Regions from separate parts of the Methylophaga sp. UBA3613 genome, predicted to be linked through region 1. Evidence: riboswitches for the same ligand, from Rfam matches in the RefSeq annotation. Region 1 holds a riboswitch; the other holds the start of a gene.

Region 1 (4,215 bases):
CTTGGCTCATTAAGACCGGTTCCGCAAAGACAAAAACGCCGCTTGCGTTTATCATGTGAACGGATATTTTAAAGGAAATCAGTATGTCAGATTTTGATACAGAAATTGATACATCAGGTTTAAACTGTCCACTTCCAGTGCTTAAAGCGCGTAAGATGCTCAATGAAATGTCAGCCTCTCAGCGACTGCGACTCATATGTACCGATACTGGCGCGCTAAAAGATATTCCGGCCTTCTGCAAAATGACTGGTAATCCGCTGCTTAGTAGCGAAGAAGTCGAAGGAAAACTGTATTTCATCATCGAAAAAGGGGCATGACTGCATGGCCAAAAAACTCGCCATAATTGCAAGTAAAGGTACTTTAGATGGTGCATATCCACCATTTTTACTGGCCTCCACAGCAGCGGCGCTAGGGTTTGAAGCCAAAATATTTTTTACCTTTTACGGTTTGCAATTGCTTAAGAAAGATATGTCTCTTAAAGTCTCTCCTTTAGGCAACCCTGCTATGCCCATGCCTGTTCCGGTCCCCAGTATCGTGCAAATTATTCCAGGGCTTGAAGCCTTTGCTACCTGGATGATGCAACGCAAACTGAAAAAGAAAGGTGTTGCCAGTGTTGCTGAATTACGTGAGATTTGTCTGAAGTCAGATGTTGAATTAATTGCCTGCCAGATGACTGTCGATTTGTTTGATTTTAAAAATTCAGATTTTATCGATGGAATCAGTCATGGAGGCGCAGCCACCTTTCTGGAATTTGCCAGCGAAGCCGATATAACTTTATACATCTGAATAACCGTATTCGGTTTGGAATAGGAACAGCTTTATGCAATTTGTCTGGAAGACTTTTTTAAAAGGTTTAGCGACAGCGTTACCCGTCACCCTGACGCTTTATCTTATTTATTGGTTGGCTGTTACTGCAGAGCGTGCATTACGCCCGATAATGATTGCCATTTTACCCTATGATTTTTACTGGCCAGGGCTTGGGTTATTAGCAGCTATAGGGTTGATTTTTGTGATTGGCATTGCCGTTAATGCCTGGCTGGTCAAACGACTGTTTGATATGGGTGAATCCATTCTGGATCGCATTCCGCTGGTGAAATCGATTCATGGTGCATTACGAGATTTCACGCGTTTTTTCTCTCGCGAGAAACAGCAGGAAAGTCTCAGCAATGCTGTTGCTGTCACCATCGGTGGGGTTCAGCTGATTGGCTTTCTGGTGAAGGATAACGTTAGCCATGTTTTAGGCATGGAGGATCAGGAAAATAATCTGGTCGCCATATACCTGCCAATGAGCTATCAAGTTGGTGGCTATACAATTTGCGTTTCACGAGATCAGGTTCGGTCTTTGGAAATGTCGAATGAAGACACTATGCGCTGGATCCTGACCGCAGGACTTTCAGATAGTGAAACAGAAAGCCATCAACCAAAAATCATTGTTGAAAAATAATTTTTCACAAGGCAACTGGCAAAGAATTGTCATTAGTTTCTTAGTTGCGCCATATCCATTATCCAGTGGGATATTTATTCCTTTCCCAACCTCAACTTTCTGAATCTGGTAAACCTAATACAAATCGATAAATTTGTTACAGAAAAAATGAAGGTTCTAAAAGTTGATGGGGAGTATGCGAATGACTATCCCGCTATTATTCATTTCCAGTCAAAAATAATCTATTGATTATTATTGGTGTCCCTGACAGGAGTCGAACCTGTGGCCTTCCCCTTAGGAGGGGGACGCTCTATCCATCTGAGCTACAGGGACATCGGCCGCAATTATATCAGTCAAGCTGATCGGCTTCACTTCGAAACAAACCAATCGGTGGTTGAACGGCAGTTATACAAATAAAAAAGCCGTGATGAAATTAATCATCACGGCTTTCTGAAAGAAATAAAGTTAAGCGACTTTATTTTTTGCTCTTCGACGTAATCCCATGAGTCCAAGTAATGCCGGTGCAAACATGAAAGCGGCGGCAGGGATTGGAACTTCAGAGACTCCGACAACACTATTGTAAGACATGTCCATGTAACGTACTCCAGCTGGGTCGTTATTGTCTCTAAAAGTAATTCCTGCAAAAGCACCCAAGCCTGAGATAGAGTATTTGTTGTACCCTTCCAGCATGCTGATTAGTACTGTGTTGATTAAACTACCACTATTTGAAAATAAATCTGCAGCAACATTGGATCCTGCAACAGAGCTTCCCATCACCCATGAAAAACTGTCGGCATTAAAATCAAACAAAATCGACAATGGGCCCTGAAAACTTGAGGGTGTAAGAAGTGAATTGCCAGAATCACAACCTGTGCAACCTGGATCAAAAGAGACAACTCTTATTGTTCCACTTGGTGTTAGTGATAATGGCCCTGTAGGGGAACCTGAAATTGCTGAGCCAGATGCAGTCTGACCTGTGAAAGTTTGTGAGAAACTTGCCCCATCAACATCAATAAGGGTGGAAGTGGTAGCCCCACTCAAATCAATGTCGACTGTAGCGGCAAAAGCAGATAAAGAAAATAATGAGAAGATTATCGTAGCTATCATCTTATTCATCGGTGAACTCCTTAAAGTATGCAACCCAGCCCTGATACCTTTACTTAAAAGCACAGCTGTAATTTTCCGTCCAAGGCTCACGCCAAGTTTGGCATAATAAATAGCGTGATTAGATCACTCTTTCGAACTTACACTAAATTTTATTAAAAAGTATTGTACTTTAGTACTAATTAATAAATCTTTGATGTTAATTATTAGAGCTAATAATGTAATCCCAGCCCTATCCTTCTCATTTTGGACAGATAAATGTTTAACGCTCTATCCATCTGAGCTACAGGGACATCGGCCGTAATTATAACAGGGCTATTTTAGACCGACGAATTCTGAAACATTCTATCGGTGGTTGAGAGGCTAATAAATTAAAAAAGCCCCACCTCAAGGGCTTTTTTATTTCATTTAAAACTCTAAACAAATTTTACCAAAATGCTGATTCGTTTCTTGGTACTCAAATGCTTTGACAATATCCTTTAAAGCAAAAGTACGATCAATAATTGGTTTTAGCTGATTAGCCTCGATAGCTTTAATCATCTCCTGCTGATGGACTCTGCTACCAACAAGAACGCCCTGAAGCCTAACCTGTTTCACAAAAGTCTTCACAATATTTATATCGCAAGTCTGTCCAGAAAGAATACCAATTAACGAAATTTGGCCAGCGATACGTACAGCGTTTAGAGATTGCTCCAATGTTTCAGCACCACCAATTTCAACGACGTGGTCAACACCTTTTCCATCATTTAGTTCTCTGGCTAAAAAGCCCCAGTTAGGTTCTTTTTTATAATTGATCACATGATCTGCTCCCAGCTCCTTCAACCTAGTGAGTTTTTGATCACTGGATGAAGTGGCAATCACTTTGGCGCCTGCCATTTTGGCAAACTGTAAAGCGAAGATGGATACACCACCAGTCCCTTGAAGAAGAACGGTATCACCTGATTTGAGCTGATTAAAATCGAACAAAGCCCGCCATGCTGTCAAGGCTGCTGTAGTCAACGTCGCAGATTCTGTATGAGACCAACCTGAGGGTGACTTGGTGAAAGCTTCAGCCTTTGCCGTGACATATTCTCTTGCGTAACCATCTACTCCATCGCCAGGAACAGTTGAGAAACCATCAACGACTGGTTCACCGCTTAACCAAGAAGGGAAAAACGTACTCACAACGCTATCACCGACCTTAAATTCGGTCACGTTTGGCCCCACCTCTATTACTTCACCGGCACCATCAGCCATAGGTATTCTTTTCTCTGATGCAGGCCAGAGCCCCTTGACGACCGCATAATCGTGATAATTAAGCGAGTTAGCATGAAGTCTGACCAGAATTTCGCTGTCACCTGGCGAGATTGTTTCTGTTTCTTCTACGCTAACTTTATCAAAGCCACCACCCGCTTCGACGAAAATTGATTTACCTTTCATGTCTGCTCTCTAGTTTGTCTAAACATACAAACTAACATTCAGGTTACAATAGTCAACCAGTTAACTTTTTGTAACCTACAAATAACTATGAGAGAAAACGACCAGACTTGTTATAAACCCTGCCCAGTTGAGAGGGGAATGAGAATTATCGGTAATAAATGGACAGGCTCCATTTTGTGGCACCTGAAAGATCAGCCCATGCGTTTTAATGAAATTGCGAGACAACTTGCCGGGGCCAGTAAAAAAGTCCTGGCAGAGAGGTTGAAGGC
Region 2 (4,215 bases), on a different contig from region 1:
GTGAAGCTGAAGCCGTCATCAAAATTTTGAAAAAGAATGGTCTGGAACGCGGTAAAAATGGCCTGCGGTTGATCATGATGTGTGAATTACCTTCCAATGCAGTACTGGCAGATCAATTTCTGGAATTCTTTGATGGCTTTTCAATCGGGTCTAACGATATGACTCAGCTGACATTGGGGCTCGACCGGGATTCTGCACAAATTGCCGCAGCATTTGATGAACGTGATCCAGCGGTATTGGCGATGCTGGAGATGGCGATTAATGCCTGTCACAAAGCAGATAAATACGTCGGTATCTGTGGACAAGGACCTTCGGATCATCCTGATTTAGCAGCATGGCTGCTTGAACGTGGAATCAGCAGTATTTCACTAAATCCGGATACGGTGGTCAGTACCTGGCAGGCGTTAGCTAAACAGTAAAATCGATTAAATTTGCACCAAACAAAATGAGCCCTCCGGGGCTCATTCTATTTCTGTTGATAATTTATTTGGTAGTATCTTTAATTCAATCAAGTACTAGATTCACCGTCGCCTGGTTATGAACCACGCCGTTGATAAGTATTTCAATAGTGTGTTGGCCACCATAGTATTGCCGGGTAGTCAGTTTTAAAAATCCGTGTGACTTCTTTAGATAGATACTTTCCTTGGCCGGTAAAGCGATGTTTTTCCATTTATAAACTTTCGCGGTGGTCTTGCCGTTGTTTTTGACATACCAGACACGATAATCCACCACCAATTGTTGAGCCTGACTGGTTTTAGAATGGATAGACAACAACATTTCCAATTTTTGACCCAATGTCACATCTTGCTCAGTTAAATCAAAGTCTATCTCAACGGCTGGGTGGTCACTATAACCCAGTAATGGGAATACAGCTGGCTCACCTGCCTTAATCAGACTGCGAAGCCCGTGACGGATAATCCAGCGACGTTGAGGTGTGGAATTTTTCAACCAATCACGACAGATATCGATTACTCGCTGTGGATGGTCTTTACTAATGTCATTTAAATTATTGGCAACAGATTTTTGGACATATTTACTTTTGTCATCTCTGAGCTGACTCAGTATTTCAAATACCGGCTGCGGGTCTTGTTTTAATGCCTTTAAATGCCCTCCCCAAGGTAATCTTGGCCGCATCCCTTCTGATGCCAGTCGCCGGACATGCTCATTCTCATCATCACACCATCGCAATAATTCTTTGAAGGTCAGCTCAAAATGTTGTTCTATGTAGGGTCTGATAGCAAATTCTGCAGTAAACAATGGTGTGAGATGCTTTAACACATCCAGTGCGATTGTCGGCTGCTGCAGCCCTTGCTTTCCAGCATAGTCAATTAATGGCCATGCCATAAAACTATGCCAACCTTTACTGGGCTCCTGATTGGGCCAGTGCGCGGCAACCTGCTTCAACCATTTGGCATTCACAGAGAAATCCTCAACCAGTAATACTGCCAAAACGTTACTAAGATGGTTGACGCGGGTTTTAAGTGGCATGGATTCCAACTGTGACATTGCCATAACCCTGAACTTATCGTCAGGAAAATCCGGTTGATAGCCTTTGATTAATCCTGCTAACACATCGATAGAATTGGCATTTATATGATCTTTTAATAAAGCTGGGGGCGATTCAGCTAACGGATCAGACTTTGCCATTTCAACTCACTCTTTTTTTCAGACATAAAAAAACCGTGGCTCGAAAGCCACGGTTTTTATTTTACGGTATTACGAGAGAGTTAAGCTTGTTGGTTTGCTTTTGTTCTTCTGCGAACAGCCATAAAGCCCATTAAACCTGAACCGAACAACCATACCGCTGCTGGTAAAGGAACCTCACTAATAGGCGGACAGTAGACGCCAGAAACTTCCAGTTTTGACCAAAAAACGTCTTCTGAATTATCGGTGAAAAGCGCTTTCAGTGATAAACCATCAATAATTTCATCAAAAAGACTAGAGCTTAATGAAAAAACATCGTAACCGCCATCTAGCCAGCCAATATGCTCAAGTCCAGTGCCATACCAATTATCTGTATAAGCGAAAATTTTATCCCACCCGAAAATAAAAAAGTTATCAGCATTAGATTTTACAGTTAAAGTTGCTGATTCAATTGTCAAATCAGCTACATCGATACTATCGAAACCCCAGTAAGCGTATTTTCCACTGTTATTAATATCGCCAGTCGTCAAGGTAGTTGAGAAAGGCTGGCTATTATCACAGAGATCACCATTATCACAGTAATGTGGTTTAGGATGATAAAAAGTGGCTGATGCAGTTGTAGAAAAACCTAACATCAAAAGTGTCGCGGCAAAGATTGGTGTTAATAATTTCATTTACATTTCCTTCCTGAAAATGCAACCCGGCTATCTTATTAAGGAAGACCCGTGGCTTTCCGTCTCTTGGCTCACACCAAGGTTGGCACTCAAATATTTAGTATTGCTCCGGTTCATTCCTGGAGCAATGGTGCCTATATTAAAGGAAAAATTTCCTAAAACTATTGTACCTTGGTACTAAATAGGGAACTTTTTTAACTTCAATTTCCGAGTACTTTGTGAACCATTTAAAACTACTAGAAATATTTTCCCATCATTTTTGAAATAATGCGATCGATTCAACATGACTGGTATGAGGAAACATATCCATGATGCCGGTTTGTACAAGCGTATATCCATATTGATTCACCAGTTCACCGGCATCACGGGCCAGAGTAGCGGGGTTACAGGAAACGTAAACAATGGTTTTGGCGCCCAGATCAGCAATCTGACCCAGCACTTCAAACGCGCCGCTTCTGGGAGGATCCAGTAATACTTTTGTGAAACCTTCCTGTGCCCAAGGATAATCTTTCAATTGTGTTATCGTTAAATCAGCCATTTCAAATACAGCGTTGTCCAGACCATTCATCCCGGCATTTCTCTGTGCATGTGCCACTAGAGATTTATCCCCTTCTACCCCAATCACACTTCGGACACGTTTTGCCAAAGGCAGGGTAAAGTTACCCAAACCACAAAACAGATCCAGTACCCGATCGGTTTCCTGCAAATCAAGCATCTCAATCGCCTTGGCAATCATTTTATGGTTGATAGCGGCGTTGACCTGAGTAAAGTCGCCCGGGGCAAATTCCAGTCTGAGACCTTCTTCAGGTGCATAATGCAATTGTGGTGCTTCAGGCCATAATGGACTGACGGTATCCGGCCCGCCTGGTTGTTGATAGATCCACAAATCCTTTTGCTGACCATAGTTAATCAATTTTTGCTTATCTGTTTCACACAATGGATCCATGTTCCGGAAAACCAGAGCTGTATTGGCATCATCCATCGCCACTTCTATTTGTGCGATTCGGTTATAGGCTTCAAGGCTGGCAATCATTTCCCCTAGCTCTTCCAGGCGTAATCCAACGCGTGGATCCAATACTTCACATTGCGTTAACTCAGCCAGATAAGGTGACCCTTTTTCTCTAAAGCCGACCAGCACTTTTTCTTTTTTGGTCACATAACGGACACCTAAACGAGCTTTACGTCGATAGCCCCACAGAGGGCCAGTTAACGGTGCTAACCAATTCTCTGGTGTCAGTTGTCCAAAGTGCGAAAGCTGTTCCTTTAAGGTGTCTTGTTTCAGGCTTAACTGAGCTTCTGGTGACATATGCATCAAACTGCACCCACCACACACACCAAAATGTTGGCATTTTGCTTCAACGCGATCCTTGGAGGCAGACTCAATCGAGATTACTTTGGCCTCATCATATTTTTTATGCAGCCGGGTATATTTAAACGACACATTTTCACCCGCCAACGCACCGTCGACAAAGACGGTTTTACCCTCAATTCGGGCAATGCCACGACCATCATGAGAAAGACTCTCTATAGTTGCCTGAACAGCTTCTGTAGGGAGCCGTTTTCTGTGATTACGTCGTGCCATTTGTTAAACCTTTAAACGAAAATTACATAAAAAAAGTCCGGTCATGCTTTTGCATAACCGGACTTAAACTTGATTGAAAAATTATTTTTGCTTCCAGCTGCCGCCTTGCTGATACCACCAACCTTTGGCTGCATTGCTTATCCAGCGTCTGGCAAAGGTTTCCTGGATATCAGATTCCCATTCAGGATGCCCGTTAGCACGGGCTATTTCAGCGTATAAGGCGTTACGATCCTGATTCTCTTCAGCGATCAGAGTATTTACTGTATTACGATCTTTTAATGGCACTGCAGAGGCATCACGCAAGGTAATCAGACC

The links. Region 1 has a riboswitch for cyclic di-GMP ahead of B3S93_RS00490 (hypothetical protein). Riboswitches for the same ligand answer to the same signal wherever they lie in the genome.
Region 2: it holds a riboswitch for cyclic di-GMP, as region 1 does, so the genes downstream of both, B3S93_RS11280 (VPLPA-CTERM sorting domain-containing protein) here and B3S93_RS00490 (hypothetical protein) in region 1, are expected to answer to the same signal.

What each region holds. Positions count from the first base shown of each region.
Region 1 covers NZ_DFLS01000002.1:7,325-11,539, forward strand. Annotated here, with positions in the region: gene B3S93_RS00470 (sulfurtransferase TusA family protein) at 84-317, shown strand; gene dsrE2 (sulfur carrier protein DsrE2) at 322-786, shown strand; gene B3S93_RS00480 (DUF502 domain-containing protein) at 821-1,444, shown strand; tRNA gene B3S93_RS00485 (tRNA-Arg) at 1,680-1,756, opposite strand; gene B3S93_RS00490 (hypothetical protein) at 1,889-2,539, opposite strand; cyclic di-GMP riboswitch class I at 2,556-2,642, opposite strand; gene B3S93_RS00495 (zinc-dependent alcohol dehydrogenase family protein) at 2,936-3,946, opposite strand; gene B3S93_RS00500 (winged helix-turn-helix transcriptional regulator) at 4,085-4,215, shown strand, end outside.
Region 2 covers NZ_DFLS01000008.1:294,554-298,768, reverse strand. Annotated here, with positions in the region: gene ppsA (phosphoenolpyruvate synthase) at 1-419, shown strand, start outside; gene B3S93_RS11285 (DNA alkylation repair protein) at 505-1,647, opposite strand; gene B3S93_RS11280 (VPLPA-CTERM sorting domain-containing protein) at 1,728-2,318, opposite strand; cyclic di-GMP riboswitch class I at 2,336-2,415, opposite strand; gene rlmD (23S rRNA (uracil(1939)-C(5))-methyltransferase RlmD) at 2,572-3,900, opposite strand; gene B3S93_RS11270 (YdbL family protein) at 3,982-4,215, opposite strand, start outside.